Regions from separate parts of the Mesorhizobium sp. M0276 genome, predicted to be linked through region 3. Evidence: predicted binding sites of a transcription regulator. Region 3 holds the regulator's gene; each other region holds the start of a gene.
The links. Region 3 encodes PhoB, which activates phosphate uptake and scavenging genes when phosphate is short. Its sites were predicted from a motif close to TGTCATNNANCTGTCAT; they were not measured.
Positions count from the first base shown of each region.

Region 1: the regulator PhoB is predicted to act here: its motif matches at 2,413-2,429, upstream of NKJ01_RS31175 (HAD-IIA family hydrolase).
Region 2: the regulator PhoB is predicted to act here: its motif matches at 1,855-1,871, upstream of NKJ01_RS19940 (PhoX family protein).
Region 4: the regulator PhoB is predicted to act here: its motif matches at 1,637-1,653, upstream of NKJ01_RS16325 (DUF1045 domain-containing protein).

Region 1 covers NZ_JAMYSC010000065.1:9,005-13,146, forward strand. Annotated here, with positions in the region: gene NKJ01_RS31165 (hypothetical protein) at 1-454, opposite strand, end outside; gene NKJ01_RS31170 (hypothetical protein) at 507-899, opposite strand; gene NKJ01_RS31175 (HAD-IIA family hydrolase) at 1,371-2,144, opposite strand; gene nadC (carboxylating nicotinate-nucleotide diphosphorylase) at 2,505-3,359, opposite strand; gene NKJ01_RS31185 (L-aspartate oxidase) at 3,359-4,142, opposite strand, start outside.
Region 2 covers NZ_JAMYSC010000024.1:87,523-91,664, reverse strand. Annotated here, with positions in the region: gene NKJ01_RS19940 (PhoX family protein) at 1-1,786, opposite strand, end outside; gene NKJ01_RS19935 (hypothetical protein) at 2,082-2,564, shown strand; gene NKJ01_RS19930 (hypothetical protein) at 2,882-3,373, shown strand; gene NKJ01_RS19925 (LuxR C-terminal-related transcriptional regulator) at 3,449-4,105, opposite strand; gene NKJ01_RS19920 (sensor histidine kinase) at 4,102-4,142, opposite strand, start outside.
Region 3 covers NZ_JAMYSC010000009.1:45,229-49,370, forward strand. Annotated here, with positions in the region: gene NKJ01_RS09280 (type I secretion system permease/ATPase) at 1-434, opposite strand, end outside; gene eglC (endo-1,3-1,4-beta-glycanase EglC) at 499-1,911, opposite strand; gene phoB (phosphate regulon transcriptional regulator PhoB) at 2,446-3,135, opposite strand; gene phoU (phosphate signaling complex protein PhoU) at 3,155-3,862, opposite strand; gene pstB (phosphate ABC transporter ATP-binding protein PstB) at 3,888-4,142, opposite strand, start outside.
Region 4 covers NZ_JAMYSC010000018.1:71,031-75,172, reverse strand. Annotated here, with positions in the region: gene NKJ01_RS16330 (alpha-D-ribose 1-methylphosphonate 5-triphosphate diphosphatase) at 1-841, opposite strand, end outside; gene NKJ01_RS16325 (DUF1045 domain-containing protein) at 889-1,596, opposite strand; gene iolB (5-deoxy-glucuronate isomerase) at 1,750-2,562, opposite strand; gene NKJ01_RS16315 (hypothetical protein) at 2,568-2,780, opposite strand; gene iolE (myo-inosose-2 dehydratase) at 2,839-3,756, opposite strand; gene iolD (3D-(3,5/4)-trihydroxycyclohexane-1,2-dione acylhydrolase (decyclizing)) at 3,941-4,142, opposite strand, start outside.

The DNA.
Region 1 (4,142 bases), on a different contig from region 3:
GCTGGCCAATTGAACCGCCCGAAACGCCGACCGACGCGAACAGATGCTGGGCGAAGTTGGGGCAAACCCCCTGCATTGCGCTCAGGGCGAGATATGCGTGCGCAGCCGCATACATGCCGCCACCTTCAGCTGAGCTTATGATGACTGGATAGGGATGACGCGCCTTGCGATAGGCATCGAGGTCCCCTCTTGCATTTAGCCATTGATAGAGACCATCGAGCGTCGCGTATGCCGGATGCTGGGCATAGAGCGCCGGATCGAAGAGAGGCACTGCGCGTTGTGGACCGCCCAAGAAACTCGCGACCACGCAGACGACCAAATAGCTTGCGGAAAGCTTAGGGTATGTCGCGGCAAATGACGCTAACATTCCCAACAGGCCGACGGCGACTGACAGAGTCGCCAGTGGTCCGATAGTCGCGGGGAAGGCAACCGGCATGAAGGAGAGCAGGGTCACGGCTGCGGCTAAGAGACCGAGGGGAACTACCGTTACCAACAAACGCACAACCCTAGCTCTTGCCATAAATATCGGGATGGCCAAATGAGCCGCACAGAACCCAAACACCAAGGCAGGCCGGCACCATGAACCACATCGTTTCCGGAGCGGATCGCCCAATGATAGCGCCCAGCGCGATCATCGGCATGTTGACGATGAAAGCGTCGACCACGCGGTGGGTCTGACCTCGCATACCGATCGCCGCGAGTTGCAGCAAAGCCGTGAGTACGACAGGTGCGAGAAAAGCGATCCATTGGAGCAGTGAACCCTCCGTCCGGGCGGCAACGACGACGTCCGTCAATTGTGGAGGGGACACCCAGTACAGGATGCCATAAACGGCACCCACAGCTATTGAGGGAAGCCGCAAAGCGATATTCGAAAAGGCCTTCGCATTTTCGACGTCCATCGTTTCCCCCAGCTCCGTGCCGCTTGAGAGCGAAGCCGGATCGTTCACAACAACCCCGCAGAGTCCTCCTGCGACAGCTTGTGCAAGAGCATTTGCAGTTCTTCGGCCCCGTTTCCGGGCGCTCTTAATCGTTTCCCGTCGGTACTGCGGTCAACGTCGAGCGATAGTCGTTGATGTTCGAGAAGAGCCCCTGGTTGCAGCACTAGAGAGCATATACAGGAAAAAGAGCAGGCGGGCGACGGCGGCGGGCCACCCTAATTCCGTCATCCGACGGCGAAGACAGTGGAACGCTTGCACTTATGAAGCGTCCCGTTTGGTGGTCGATAAGACGTCGCTTTTCAGCACCAAATCAGCAGGGCACCTTCCGCGTCGGCGAGACGTCTTGAGCGTGCCTATCTCCTATAGTAGTCGTGGCTGCATTCGTTTGCGACGTTGGTGGCGGCAGTCATCCCGCGCGGTCCCTTGGGAGTGTCATTCCATCATGACGACCTGGCCTAGATCGGCGAGGCGCTCGATGACGTGATCCGGTCTGAATGGAAACCGCTCCATGTCAGCCCGTGTGCTCACACCAGTAAGTACAAGCGCTGTCTTCAGGCCCGATTCCAATCCCGCGACCACGTCCGTATCCATCCTGTCCCCGACCAGAATCGTATCGACCGCACTAACTCCTAGCCGGTCAAGCGCGCTTCGCATCATGAATGGGTTCGGCTTGCCTACGAAATAGGGCTGACGGCCGGTGGCCTTTTCGATCAGGGCTGCGACCGCGCCGCAGGCCGGATGGAAGCCCCGCTCTGTCGGACCGGTGGCATCCGGATTGGTGGCGAGAAACCATGCGCCCTTTGCCACAAGCTCAGCACCGACGGCGATCTGCTCATAGTGGTACGAAGTGGTGTCGCCGAGGATCACGAAATCTGGGGCAAACTGCGTGATCCGGCAGCCGGCGCGCCGCAGGGCCTCGACTAGGCCGTGGTCGCCGATGACGTATGCGGATGATCCCGGCTTTTGCAACTCGACGAACCGCGCGGTAGCCAGTGCCGACGTGTAGATATGTTCAGGGGTTACGGGGAAGCCAACCGCTCTGAGACGCTCGGCATGATCGTCCGGCGTAAAGCGAGAGTTGTTAGTGAAGATTTGAAACGGCTTGCCGGTGGCGACCAGCGCAGCGACATAGTCGATCGAGCCTTCAATCGGTTGGCCGCCGCGGACTAGAACCCCGTCCATGTCGAGAAGGTGCGCTATGATCATCGTATTTCAACCATCGATGCCTTTGGGTGGATGCGCGGCTTGAGCATGTGCTGTCTCACGCGCGCGGTAAGTCGCAAGAGTGCCGGCAAAATACCCAATGAGAACGATGTGGGAAGGGCACCCAATCGCTCATGCGGTAATAGGACGTCGCAGCGTGAAAAAGGGCCGACATAGTACGGTCGCCGGGCCCACCGGCCCAGTCGTTGCGTGGATGCTTGCGCACATGCGTCGTGTGTCGGCGATAGACAGACCGCGATCGGTCAACTCCTGTCATCCAGCACTCTTGAAGGGTCTGTTCCACTGGCGACAGTGAATGGCGGGGTTGGAGGCCAGACGACTGCCGATACTCAGACCCGACGATCAAAGCTCACGGTAGTCGAGACCGATATCAAGGATCGGCGCGCTGTGGGTCAACCAGCCGATGGAGATAAGATCGACACCGGTCGCCGCGATGGCTGGGGCCGACGCTTCGGTGATCCTGCCCGACGCTTCGGTGATCGCCCGGCCGGCAACCATGGCCACCGCCTGGCGAAGCGCGTCGACCGACATGTTGTCGAGCAGGACGGCGTCGGGGGCGAGAGCCAGGACCTCTTCCAACTGGGTCAGCGTATCGACCTCAACTTCGATCTTGACGAGATGACCGACGCTGCTTCGCGCCCGCTCGATTGCGGTGCGAATGCTGCCGGCGATGGCGATGTGGTTGTCTTTGATCAGGATGGCATCGTCAAGGCCGAAGCGATGGTTGGAGCCGCCACCGGCGCGCACGGCATATTTTTCGACGGCTCGTAGACCGGGCGTCGTCTTGCGCGTGCAGACGATCTTTGCGCCATGGCCGCGGACCGCCGCGCCGACCGATGCCGTTGCCGTGGCGATGCCGCTCAAATGGCAGAGGAAATTGAGTGCCGTCCGCTCCGCCGTGAGTATGGCCCGGGCCGGACCGCTCACCGACGCGATGATTTCTCCTTGCGCAATTTCGCTGCCGTCCGCACGACGCACGGTCATTTCGACGTCAGGATCGATGAGCCGAAAGGCGAGCGTCGCCAGATCGAGCCCGGCGACAGTTCCGGCCTGGCGCGCTGTCAGCACGGTTGTCGTATGATGGTCCTTCGGTACAACGGCGTTCGACGTCAGGTCGCCGCCCCTGCCGAGATCTTCGAGAAGAGCTGCCCGCACCAGGGGTTCGAGCATGATTGCGGGGAGTGGCGACAGGTTCATCATGAGACGCTTTCCGGCGTTGGGGAGGACGCAAGTTCCCGCGCTGCGGCCACGGCCGTGTCGAGCGTGATTTGGGAGCGGCGGGCGCCGGCCGCATGATGCGGAAAGTCCGTCCGGAAATGGGCCCCGCGGCTTTCCCGCCGCTGCAAGGCGGCAATCGCGATCATCAGCCCGACGGCGGCGGAATCGGACGCCGTGTCGTGCCGCTGGAACAGCAGCAACAAGGCCCGCGCGGCCTCTTTTAGTCCTTCGCCATCACGCGTTACGCCGAGGGCATGTGACAGCAGAGGGCGCACAGGCCTTGGATCTGGCGGGGGCAGGTCAGAGGCCATCGCTGGCTTTCCACGGTGCTGAGGCGAAGCGGCTACACTCTCGGCAACCCAGCGCGCGCAAACAACGGCTTCGGTCAGCGAGTTGCTGGCAAGCCGGTTGGCGCCGTGCAGCCCGGTCGACGCGACTTCGCCGCAAGCCCAAAGTCCCTGAACCGATGTTCGCCCGGCCAGATCCACGGCGACACCACCCATGTGGTAATGCTGGGCCGGCCGGATGGGAATGAGGTCATGGGCCGGATCGATGCCGGCCTTGTTGCAGGCTGACGCGATCGTTGGAAACTGCTGCGCGAATGTCGCGCCTGGCTTTTTGCGCACGTCGAGGAAGACGCGATGGCCGTCGGCAAGATGTCTCCAGACCGCGCGCGCGACGATGTCGCGTGGTGCGAGTTCCGCACCTCGCACGCCGTGGAGGAAACGTCGGCCTGTCTCGTCGACGATCGTTGCGCCTTCG
Region 2 (4,142 bases), on a different contig from region 3:
CGATCGGCACGCGGAAGAACAGTTTCGAGGTCGCCCGCGCCGCGCCTTCAGTGTCGACCGCCCACAGGCCATCGGTACGGCCGGTGGTTTTCGGGCTCTGGCCGTCGGTGGCGACCCACAGGCGCCCAGCCGAATCGACCGCGCAATTATCGGGCATGCCGAACCAGCCATTGGCCGTCGTCGCCGTCGAGAAGGTGGCGCCGACATCGGCGACGGAGGGATCGCCGCATTTCAGCAGCACTTCCCACTTGCCTTTGATGGCGGTGAAATCGCCGTCATCTTCCGATATTTCGATGATGTGGCCGAAGGCGTTGTCGGCGCGCGGATTGGCGGCATTGATCTGGTCGGCCTTGCGCTTCGAATTGTTGGTCAGCATGACATAGACCTTGCCGTTGACGGCATTGGGCTGGATGTCCTCGGGGCGGTCCATCTTGGTGGCGCCGAGCAGGTCTGCGGCGCGGCGCGTTTCGATCAGCACATCGGCCTGGCTGGCGAAGCCGTTCTCAGTCGTCAGCGGCGCCTTCCCGAAGACGATCGGCAGCCATTCTATCGAACCGTCTTCGGCGAACTTGGCGACATGCAGCGTACCGTCGTCGAGCAGATCCTTGTTGGCGGCATGGTCGTTGGGATTGAACGCCGCCTTGGTGACGAATTTGTACACATAGTCGAAGCGTTCGTCGTCGCCGAGATAGAAGACAACGCGACCGTCCTTGGCGACGATTGATTCGGCGCCCTCGTGCTTGAAGCGGCCCATGGCGGTGCGCTTCCTCGGCGTCGAGGTCGGATCGTTGACGTCGACCTCTACGATCCAGCCGAAGCGGTTGGCCTCGTTGGGCTCCTTGGCGAGGTCGAAACGATCGTAATGGGCGGCCCATTCATAGGCGCCTTCGGGAATGCCAAGGCGCTTGTAATTGGCGGCCTCCTTGTGGCCCTCCGGCAGGTCGCCGGAGAAATAGCCGTGGATGTTCTCCTCGGCCATCACATAGGTGCCCCAAGGGGTAACGCCGCCGGCGCAGTTGTTGAATGTGCCGAAAACCTTGGTGCCGGACGGGTCTGCATTGGTCTTGACGCGATCGTGGCCGGCGACCGGACCAGACAGCGCCATTTCGGTGCTGGAGGTGATGCGACGGTTGAGCTTGCCGTCGCGCACTACCTGCCATTTGCCCGAGACCTTGCGTATCTCGACGATGGTGCCGCCGTGGGCAGCCATCTCGACATCGACCTGCTCCTTCGAGAGCGGTGCGACTTCGGCTGATTTCTTACCGTCCTTGTCGACGATCTTGACGACGCCCGGAAACATCAGATGCGGGTTGGTGTATTCGTGGTTGACGACCAGCAGGCCGTGTTCGGCCGAACCGTCGATCGGGAGATAGCCGACATAGTCGTTGTTGTAGCCGAACTGTTTCGCCTGAGCCTGCGCCGACTGTTTCGTCGGGTCGAACTCCGGCGAATCGGCAAACAGCGGATCGCCCCAGCGCAACAACACATCGGCATCGTAGCCCGGCGCGACATGGTGTTTGTCGTCGATGCCGGCCTCCAACTCGTCGAACGCAAAGGCGGAGCCTTCTGCGGCCCGGGCCTCGTCGGCACTGACCAGCGCCAGCGGACTAACGGTTGCGGCGATGGCCGAGACGGCCAGTGAACCTTTGAGGAAGCCACGGCGCGAGAACCGCGCGGCGATGATCTCGCCCATGGTGCGGTTGTCCGTAGGGTTGGTTGCGGGGCCGTCGTTTTCCTCGAGCAGGCTGGTGCGGAATCGGGCGTCGGGGGAGCGTTTTTCGGTCATTTGGGACTTGCCTCTGGCTTTGGGCGATGGCTGAGCGTGTTGCCTGTTTAACCCCTTATAGCCGGTCGATCACATTTTCGTGACATCTCCAGTCGCTTTCAACCGGATTTCACGACCCGCCAGCCGACCCTTTTCGCAACCGAGCGACGCGAGGGACCAAAGTCCTGGTCAGGCCGAGCAAAGGTCCCTGTCGGTGCGGCATTGGTCGTGGGCCCCCTATGCCAAGGCCACTATGCCGGCAATAGTCGGCCGCTTGCCAAAGCCGGCATCGGCCTGATGTATAGGAGGGTCCGTGATGCGCGGATCGACCCCCACCCGTTTTCGTTGGCTGGCTCTGAGAGCGACATCGGCATTGGCGCTGGCTGTCGCCCCCTATCAACTCGCCTTCAACGGCTCCGCGTCCGGCCTCATTGCCGCAGCCGCACACGCCAAGGATAGCGGACATGATGGTGGCGCTGGTGGAAGCGGCGGAAGCGGCAGCGGAAACAGCGGAAATTCCGGGTCTGGTGGCGGCGACGACGGCGCCAGCAACGATCATGGCACCACCGACAATTCCGGAACCGGAAAAAGCCAAAACGATGGCGGAGCCGGCCATCACGTCAACGCGGCCACTGGCGACAAGGTTGACGTGGATCGCAACAAGATCGAAGTACAGCATCCCGATGGCACCACCGAAGAGATCGCGAACGGCCGTTTCGAGATGAAGGATGCGCTCGGCCGAACGATCGTCGAACGTGCAGCGACGGCGCGCGATTACAGTCGTCTTCAGGCTTTGTGAGGCAGGCCACCCAGGCAAGGGCCTGCTTCGCAGTCACCTCCGCCGCCCCCGGCGGAGGTGACTTGATGTTCGGCGTCTGCCGTCGTCAGGCATCACGGAAACCCAGTATCCCGCTCGACGATGGCGATCGCGGCGCCGTTCATACAAAACTAATATAGCATGCGATTAGGACTTTAGTCCAATCTTGCGCTTGCAAAGGTCCTGGGTGACAACGGCAACGGTCGGAGGTCGCTTCCGGGCACCGCGTCTTTCGGCGATGTTGGTTGCAACTGCAACGTTGAAGGTGGGCGCGCCGGGCTCAATCGACGGAGATCAGGATGCACAGATCGCTCACAACGCCTTGTTGCCGGCTTGCACTTAGATCCGCGGCTGCGCTGGCGTTGACCATCGCTCCCTATCAAATTGCCTTCCACGGCTCCGTTCCCGCGATTTACGCCGCCAGCGCACAGGCCGGCAAGGGCGGTGGCGGCAACGGCGGCGGTGGTGGAAACGGCGGTGGCGGAAATGGCGGTGGCGGCAATAGCGGTAGCAGTGGCGGCAACAGCAGCAGCAGCAGCGGGAATGGCAACAGTGGCAATGCCGGCAAGTCGGGTGCCAACAAGGGTAAGAACGGCAACAGCGCGAGCCATGTCAATGCAACGACCGGCGACGAGGTCGACGTGACAGGCAACAAGATCACGATCCGGCATCCCGACGGCATAACGGAAAAGCTCGAGAACGGTCGTTTCAGGATGGAGGATGCGCTCGGTCGCACGATCATCGACCGCCGGGCCACACCAGCCGACGTCGGCCGTCTCAAGGCCTTGTGAAGCCGACCAACAGGCAACGGCCGGCCTCACACGTCACCTCCGTCGCCCCCGGCGGAGGTGACCTCGTTTGGGGGTTTAAGACTGGTTGCGGTCGCGCAGCTCACGCATCATCAAAGCCGCTTCGGTGCGGTTGCGCACATTGAGTTTCGACAGCACCCCGGTCATGTGATGCTTGACGGTCTTCTCCTGCAGCTCCAGCCGCAACGCGACTTCCTTGTTGCTTAGCCCCTCCGCCACCAGCCGCAGAATTTCCGTCTGCCGTTCCGTGAGTTGCCGCAGCCGGTCCGCATTGCCGTTGGTCGGATGCTGGGACTGGAGATCCGAAAGCAGGCGAGCCGAGAGCGTCGGCGAAAGATAGCTTTCGCCGGCCGCCACGCTGCGCAGGATATCGGCAAGCGCGCGCGATCCGATGCCTTTGAGCACATAGCCGCACACCCCTGCATTCAGGGCCATGGTCACATCGGCATTGGCCTCCGAAACGGTCAGCATGACTATCTTCTGGGCGGGATGGCCGGCGAGGATCCCCGCAACCGCGGCCAGGCCGCCGCCCGGCATCGAAATATCGAGCAGCAATATGTCCGGCCGAACGGTCGAGACGATGCGTTCGGCATCCTGCGCCGTGGCACCCTCGCCAACCATATCGAAGCCTCCGATCTCCGATAGGCTGCGCGTCACACCTTCGCGGAAGAGGGGATGATCGTCGACAATGGCGATGCGAATGACACCAGTCATGCTTGCTCCTCGACCGATAGACGGATTACCAGACGCG
Region 3 (4,142 bases):
AGCCAAAACAGAAAGGGATGGATGAGGTACAGCAGGGTGAGGAAGAAGGGAGCAAACGGCAGGTCGAACAAGACCGCCACGCTGCGTGACCTGATGAAGGCGCATATCGAGGCAAGGTCGCGCAGTGGAGACATGGCTGCGCCGCCGGCGTACTTGGCTTCAAGCGAGACGGCGAATGTCCTCGCACCCAGTCTGTCGTCGACAGTGGCTGCAACGCGCTGCGTGTAGATGGAGCGGACCGCATCGAGGAGACCGAGAAAGGCTAGCGCGAGAACCGCGATAGCCGACAGGTAGAACAGCGTCTCGACGCGGTAGGAAGGCAGGACGCGGTCATAGACCTGCAAGAGATAAAGGGGGATCACCAACAGCAGGATGTTGATGAGGAACGAGAAAGCACCGACATCGGCGATGGCGCGCCTGAAAACTGCCCGCAAACTGGACTCTCCAATCATCCCCGCGCTCCCTGACGGCTAATGGCCTCAAACATGAAGCCGCCGCTTAGACCGAGTGGTCGCTTGCCATGTCCAAGGGTTGGTCCAGCGTATAGGCGTGGATATAGTCGATTTTCATCTCCGCTGGAGTAGCCAGATGGTCAGGAGGCTGGCCGGCAATGCCGCCCACCGCGAGATTGGCCAGTATGTACATGGGGTCGTGCATGTCGGACGGCGTCGCCGCTTGGGCGACCTTCACACCGTCATAGGTCCAGACAAGCTCATCCTTTGTCCAGAGCAGGCCATAGGTGTGGAAACCGTCAGTGTCCGCAACGTTCACGGTGGACGAAACCTTCGTGTGCTCTCCCGTCTCATTGGTGTGCGCTGTCATGAAAAGCGTGTTCGGATCCTGACCGCGCGTTTCGACGACGTCCAGCTCCGGCGGCCACGATCCGTCTTCCGGAAGCAGCCAGAAGGCCGGCCAGGCTCCGGCCGTTTCGGGCAGGTCCGCCCGCATTTCGAAATAGCCGTAGGTTTGCGCGAAGGTGTCGTGGGTCGTCAGTATCCCCGATGTGTATTCGTAGTTGTTGATCAGAGGCTTGATGTCCTCCGGCGCCTGCGCGGCGGTGATGGTGAGGACGCCGTTTTCAACGCTGAACGGGTGGACGGAACTCGTCGGCCCGTAATTGGCGTCGATATACCATTGCAACTCGCCATTGCTGCTCAATGTGCTGCCGTTCGGCGCGCCCCACGAGAAATTGGAATTCCACGTGCCGTCCTGCCCGTCCCGAAGGCTCAGCGTGTTGAATTCGTCGGAGAAGGACAGCGTCATTCCGGACTTGTCTATCGGCAGTTCGAACTGGGTGGGCTGCAACTTGTCGATGGTCGTATTCTTGAACACCAGGATCTCGTCAGATCCGAGGTTCAGCATCACGTTCGATTCCACCTGAACCATCTGCGAACGGACGGCGTCGAACGAAGTGAAGTCATAGCCGTTAAGGCGCACCACATCGGTCGCACCGAAATCGAAGATAAGATCGCTCCCATTTCCTTTGGAGATGGCGAAAGTGTCGGCGCCGTCACCGCCGATCAGGACATCATTTCCCTTGCCGCCATCCAGCGTCTGATGACCCGACCCGCCCTTGATGATGTTGTCCAACGCATTTCCGAACGCATATCGATTGGCGCCGGTAACGACCAGGTTCTCGAAATTGTCGGGGAGCTTGTAGCTCATCCAGGTGTCGATCGTATCGATCCCGGCCCCGGGATCTTCGACCGCCTTATTGTTGGTGGAATAGAGGTGATAGTAGTCATCGCCGGCGCCACCGTACATCGTGACATAGACGCCGGTGTCTCCCCAGAAGGAGTCGTTGCCTGAAGTGCCATGCAGTTCGGCCCCGGCTCCGGTTGCCGAGAACCAATGACTGGACGCGCCGGTGTAGGGAAGAGGAATACCTTTGGCGTTTAAGACCGTGCTCATCAGAAATCCTTCCTCTTAGTGTCCGACCTGGTCAAATCATTCGGCGCAGCGTCCGGCGACCGCTTTCAAAGCAACGTTGCAACGAACGAGATCGTTCCCGCGGAATCATCATCAGATCCAAGATCGTATTGACTATTCGGAGCACATACAATCAATAAAGAAGAGGGAAACTCGCTCTTAGTCGGATGCAATTTTTAATAAAATTGCGAATTTATGCGAAACCACATCCTCTAGCGGGCACATAGCCATATTAGTTCAAATTGTTTCTTGAGGCGCGCGACTTTGATCGGAGGTCTGCGGGCAAGATAGCAATGTGACCAACTAAAGTGTCACGGGCCGTGCTTCCTGCGGCCAGCCTGGCAGAAAAGCGAATTGGGAGATCGGAAGGCAATCGCCAGCCAGTCAAGGTACGCGCGAGCCCGCGACCGCGAAGGGCAGTTTAGACTTCGATGCCGCCTGCTTGAATGTCTGCCATCGCGTGGCCATTGGCGACGACCTGCTGATTGAATTTGAACCTTGGTTCCGATCTATCGGCTAGTCTTCCCTGATCGCGTAGCCTGCGCCCCGAATGGTGCGGATGACGTCGGGCATGCGGCCGTTGTTGACGGCTTTGCGCAGCCGCCCGACATGCACGTCTACCGTGCGTTCGTCGATGTAGATCGTTTCGCCCCAGACGTTGTCGAGCAGCTGGCTGCGCGAGAACACGCGGCCGGGATGGCGCATCATGAATTCGAGCAGGCGGAATTCGGTCGGCCCGAGCCGGATCTCGCTCTTCTTGCGATAGACCCGGTGCGATTCTCGATCGAGCACGATGTCGCCGACCTTCAGCACGCTGGACAGCAGTTCCGGCTTGGCACGGCGCAGCAGCGCCTTGACCCTGGCCATGAACTCCGGTGTCGAAAACGGCTTTACCAGATAATCGTCGGCGCCGGTCGAGAGGCCCCGCACGCGATCGCTCTCCTCGCCGCGCGCGGTCAGCATGATGATCGGCAGCCGCTCGGTCTCGGGACGCATTCGCAGGCGCCGGCAGAGTTCGATGCCGGAGACCGCCGGTACCATCCAGTCGAGCACCAGAAGGTCAGGCACGTTCTCCTGCAGCCGGATCTCGGCCTCGTCGCCGCGCGTCACGACCTCGACCTGATAGCCCTCGGACTCCAGATTGTAACGGAGCAGCACGCCTAGCGGCTCCTCGTCCTCCACCACCATGATGCGTGGCGCGATCATCGGCTGGTTACCCCTGTCGTCATGCCGCGGGCGCGGACATTGTCGTCTCGTCCTGTTTCGGACGATTGGCCGGCAGCTGCGTGCCGGTCAAAACATAATAGGCATTTTCCGCGATGTTGGTGACATGGTCGCCGATGCGCTCGAGGTTCTTGGCGCAGAACAAAAGATGCGTGCACGCGGTGATGTTGCGCGGGTCTTCCATCATATAGGTGAGAAGCTCGCGGAACACGGAGGTGTATTTGACGTCGATGCGTTCGTCGTCGGCACGCAGTTTCGCCAGCGCGGCGGCGTCACGCGCCGCATATTCCTCGATGACGCCCTGCACCTGGATCAGCACCAGTTGTGCCATTCCATCGATCGAGTGCGAAAGGTCGCGCGGCGTGACGCTGAGGCCGACAGTGCCGACACGCTTGGCGATGTTCTTGGCAAGGTCGCCGATGCGTTCGAGATCGCCGGCCATGCGGATAGAACCGACGACATGGCGCAGATCATCGGCCATCGGCTGCCGCTTGGCGATCAGCGTGATTGCGCGGTCGTCGAGCTCGCGCTGGCGCGCGTCCATGATCGCATCATCGGAGACGACGCGCTGTGCCAAGGCGTTGTCGGAATTCAAGAGCGCCTTGGTCGCACCGCCGACCATCGAGCTGGCGAGATCGCCCATGTCGCTGATGAGCTTGCTGATCTGACCGAGATCCTCGTCGAAAGAAGCGACTGTGTGTTCGCTCATGATCCTGTTCCTCGTATGCCTGAGCTCAGCCGAAGCGGCCGGTGATGTAGTCCTGCGTGCGCTTCTCGCGGGGCGACGTGAAGATCTTCTCGGTGCGGTCGAACTCGACCAGCTCGCCCAGATACATGAAGGCCGTCTGCTTCGATACGCGCGCCGCCTGCTGCATGTTGTGGGTGACGATGACGATCGTGTAGTCGGCTTGCAACTCGTCGATCAGTTCCTCGATCTTGGCGGTCGACAGCGGGTCGAGCGCCGAGGCGGGCTCGTCGAGCAGGATGAC
Region 4 (4,142 bases), on a different contig from region 3:
CGTTGGGCGCGCCCATCAGCACGCCGAGTCCGGCCTCTTTCGAGGCCCTGGCGGCTTCCTCCGTGGTGGGGAATTCGGCGACGCGCACGCCCTGTTCGATCGCCTCGCCGACATGGCCAAGCGTGGCGTCGTCGTGGCTTGCCAAAACGATGCCGCGCTCGTGGCAGGCGGCGGCGATCACTGCCCGGTTCGGTACCGAATTGCGCGCCGATTCCGCCATGCGTTTTTCGCAGAACAGTTTGAAGTCGCGATCGGTCAGCTTGAGCTTGCGCTGGTAATAATAGGCATAGGTCTCGAGATTGACGAACTGGCGCTGGCCAGGCGCATGGTCCATCAGCGATGCCAGCTTCACCCGTTCGTCGCCGTCGAAATTGGCAAACGCCTTGAGGCAGTCCGGCGCCGAAACCTCGCAGCGCAGATGGATGAAATGGTCGGCCCGCAGACGGTCCTGCTGCACACTGTCCTCGATCGCATCGGCCAGCTTGCGGATATCGGCGGATGTCAGGTCGGCGTCCTCGTCCATGCCGACGCGCAAGGCGTCGAGCACGGTGGTGATGCCGGCGGTCGCCACTTGCGCGTCATGGGCGAGCACGGCGGCGATCGGATTCCAGCGCACCTTGGGCCGCGGCGCGTAGTGGCCTTCGAGATGGTCGGTGTGAAGCTCGACCAGCCCGGGAATGATGTAGTCGCCGCCCATATCCTCGCCGGCCATGCTCCCACTGGTTTGGCTGGTGCCGACGTCGATGCCGGCGATAAGGCCGTCGCGCAGCACCAGCGAACCCTCGACGATCTCGTCGGCAAGCACGATGCGGGCGTTGTGGAGAACAGTCTCGGCGGTCATTTCAGGCAGTCCTTGGTTATTCCGGCTGGGGTTATTCCGGCTGGGTGTCAGGCAGTTTTTCTGGCCGGGCGGCGCCCGAGCGCATGATGCGAAAGCACCATGAAAGGTGCGCCCGGTTCGGTTTCGACGAACAACGTCAGCGCATCCACCAGCAGCGGCTGTTGCAGCACCTGCGCAAACAGACTGTCGATTGCTGCGCGCAAACGAGGGCTTTCCTGTGGCCCCGCTCGGCCGGACAGCGTCATGTGGAAGCGAAAGGTCTCGAAGACATAGGGGTAGCCCCATTGGCAGAGATTGCGGAACTCGGCCGGCTTCAGCGAATCCGGGCTGCGCCGCTCGATTTCTGCCTCGGTCAACGGCGCACGAAACCGGTCGAAGCCGAGCACCACATCATCGGCGAAGCGGTTGAGCGCAGGCAGCGGGCCGTCCGGCACCAGTGCGAAGAAGCCATCGATCTGGCTGACGATGAGACGCGGGATGCTCACCGCCGGCGTCGCCTCGGCAAAATGGTCGAGTGCGGCGCGCAGCGAGGCTTCGGTTTCGCTGGCGGCCAGGCGGAAAGGGGCTTTCAGCGTGGCGTGAAAACCATAGCGGCGCGCCGAAGCTGTGTGGAAAGCAACCTCCGCCGCCGACAGGTCGGCCACCGCCTCGGCCGGCCTTGTCGCGCCGCCAAATGGGTCACGGCCAAGCCAGTTGGCGGCGATCCGCGCCAGTGGCTCGTCCTGCCGGGGGGTGAAATAGAGGGCGTAGCGCATTAGGAAGTCCTCGTCAGTCCCGTTGCCATAGGTGATTTCCATGACGGATTGACGAAGCTTTGAAGGGTTTTCGAAGGCAAATCGAGCCTTCCGGTCCTTAGCCGGCATTTTTTTCGGGTTGGACCAACAGCTTTACCCGGAAGAGACGATCGATCAGGCCTTCATCAGCCATTCGTGCTCAGGAGCATTGTGGAATTTCCACGTCCGCTTAGGCCCGGCCATCACGTTGAGATAGTAGAGGTCGTAGCCGTGGCAGGCGGCGCAGGGATGATAGCCCTTGGGCACCAGGACGACATCGCCATCCTCGATCGCCATCGCTTCATCGAGCGCGCGATGGCCGTTCTTGTCGGCGTCGGTGTAGACGCGCTGGAAGGCAAAGCCCTGCGGCGGGTTGAGCCGGTGATAATAGGTTTCCTCGAGATAGGATTCCTCAGGCAGATTGTCCTGGTCATGCTTGTGCGGCGGATAGCTCGACGTATGGCCGCCGGGCGTGATGACCTCGACCACCAGCAGCGAATCGGCCGGCTTGCCCTCCGGCAATATGTTGGTGACGTAGCGCGTGTTGGTGCCCTTGCCGCGCACCTCCTGGCCGAGATCGTCCGGTGCGATCACCCGCACCGGCAGACCGCCGCCAAGGCCCGGCGCCGAGCAGACCGCGAGTTCCAGCTCGGTATCCGCCGTCACCGACCAGTCGGAGCCTTGCGGAACGTAGACCGACCACGGCTTGCCCTCGAAGGGCGACATGCGCTCGCCAAGCAGGCCGAGATCCTTGCCGCCGCCTCTCGCGTTGCCCTTGCCGGTGACGAACACCAGGCAGACTTCGCGATCATCGGTTTTTCCGGAAGCGCTCTCGCCGGGCCGCAGCCGATGCAGGTCGAAACCGACATAGCTCCAGCTTGCGTTCTCCGGCGTCACATGGGCGACGCGGCCATGGCCCTTGTCGGCCTTCACCAGCAGCTTCGACATCCCTGTCACTCCTTCGGTTCGGCCTCGGCCTTGCCCTCGTCCGCGGGCTTGTAGAGGTAAAAAAACTGCCAGACGGCGTAGCCGGCGAAACCAAGCGCGATGACGCCCCAGAACGGCGTGCCGGTGGCGAACTCGATGATCGACCAGATGACGCAGACCGCGACGACGGCGACACGCCGCCACAAAGGCCGGAAGAAGGGGTGTTCGTAATCTTTCATCGGGCCAATCTACAGCAATCGGCTTCGCCGGGAACCCATCGCATCAGGCCTCCCTTGATCAGACATTTGGAAAGCCTTGCGTTTCGACCGTGTAGCCGGCGGCGGTCATGACGCGCATCAATTCCTTGTAGCCGACCTGCGCCATCCTGAGCGGCGGGTTCTTCTTCGGGTCCTGCTCGGCCTCGACCACGAACCAGCCCTCATAGCCATGGTCGGCAAAGCGCTGCACGATGGCGCCGAAATCGAGCGAGCCGTCGCCCGGTACCGTGAAGGCACCCAGCGCCACCGCGTCGAGGAAGGACTGTTTCGTGCGGTCGAGTTTCTCGATCACGCCCATGCGCACGTCCTTCACATGCACATGGCTGATGCGCTTGTGATGGTTGTCGATGGCGCGCAGCACGTCGCCGCCGGCGAATGCCAGATGGCCGGCATCGAGCAGCAATGGAATGCCATCGCCCGAATAGCGCATGAACGCGTCGAGCTCCGGCTCGGTCTCGACCACCGCCGCCATGTGGTGATGATAGGACAGCGGCATGCCTTGCTCGGCGCACCATTCGCCGAATTCGGTGAGGCGCTTCGCATAGGCCTTCATCTCGTCATCCGAAAGCTTCGGCTTGGTGGCCAGCGGCTTGGAGCGGTCGCCCTGGATCGAGCGGCCGACCTCGCCATAGACGATGCAAGGCGCGTTCACCGCCTTGAACAGGTCGATCATCGGCTGGATGCGATCCTTATTGTCGGCCATCCCCCCATCGACCAGCGTGCCGGAGAACCAGCCGCCGCACAGGGTCACGTCGGCTGCCTTGAGGATCGGCAGCATGACATCGGGGTCATTGGGAAAACGCCGGCCCATTTCCATGCCGGTGAAGCCGGCCGAACGCGATTGGCGCAAACACTCCTCCAGCGACACGTCATCGCTGAGTTCCGCAAGATCGTCGTTCCACCACGCAATGGGGGACATGCCCAGTTTGGCTTTCAAGTCGTGACTCCAGTTTCAGTTCGTATTCACTCTCCCCCTTGTGGGGGTCCGAAGGACGGGCGAGACCCGTGGCTCGCCCCGGCAAGTCGCTGCGAAGCAGCGGGTGGGTGCGGCGCCGGACTCCCACCCGGACCTTCGGTCCGACCTCCCCACAAGGCGGAGGTAGGGGCTTGGCCGCGTTACATCAATCGCCGATTGTCTGCATCTGCCGCTTCTCATCATAGGCTTTGCGCGCCGCGTTAACCTGCGGCCGCGCCGATACTTCCGGCACCGCCACATCCCACCAGTGACCGCCGGCATCGGTGGAAACCAGCGGGTCGGTGTCGATGACAAGCACCGTGGTGCGGTTGTTCTTCGTGGATTTTTCCAGAGCGTTTTCCAATCCG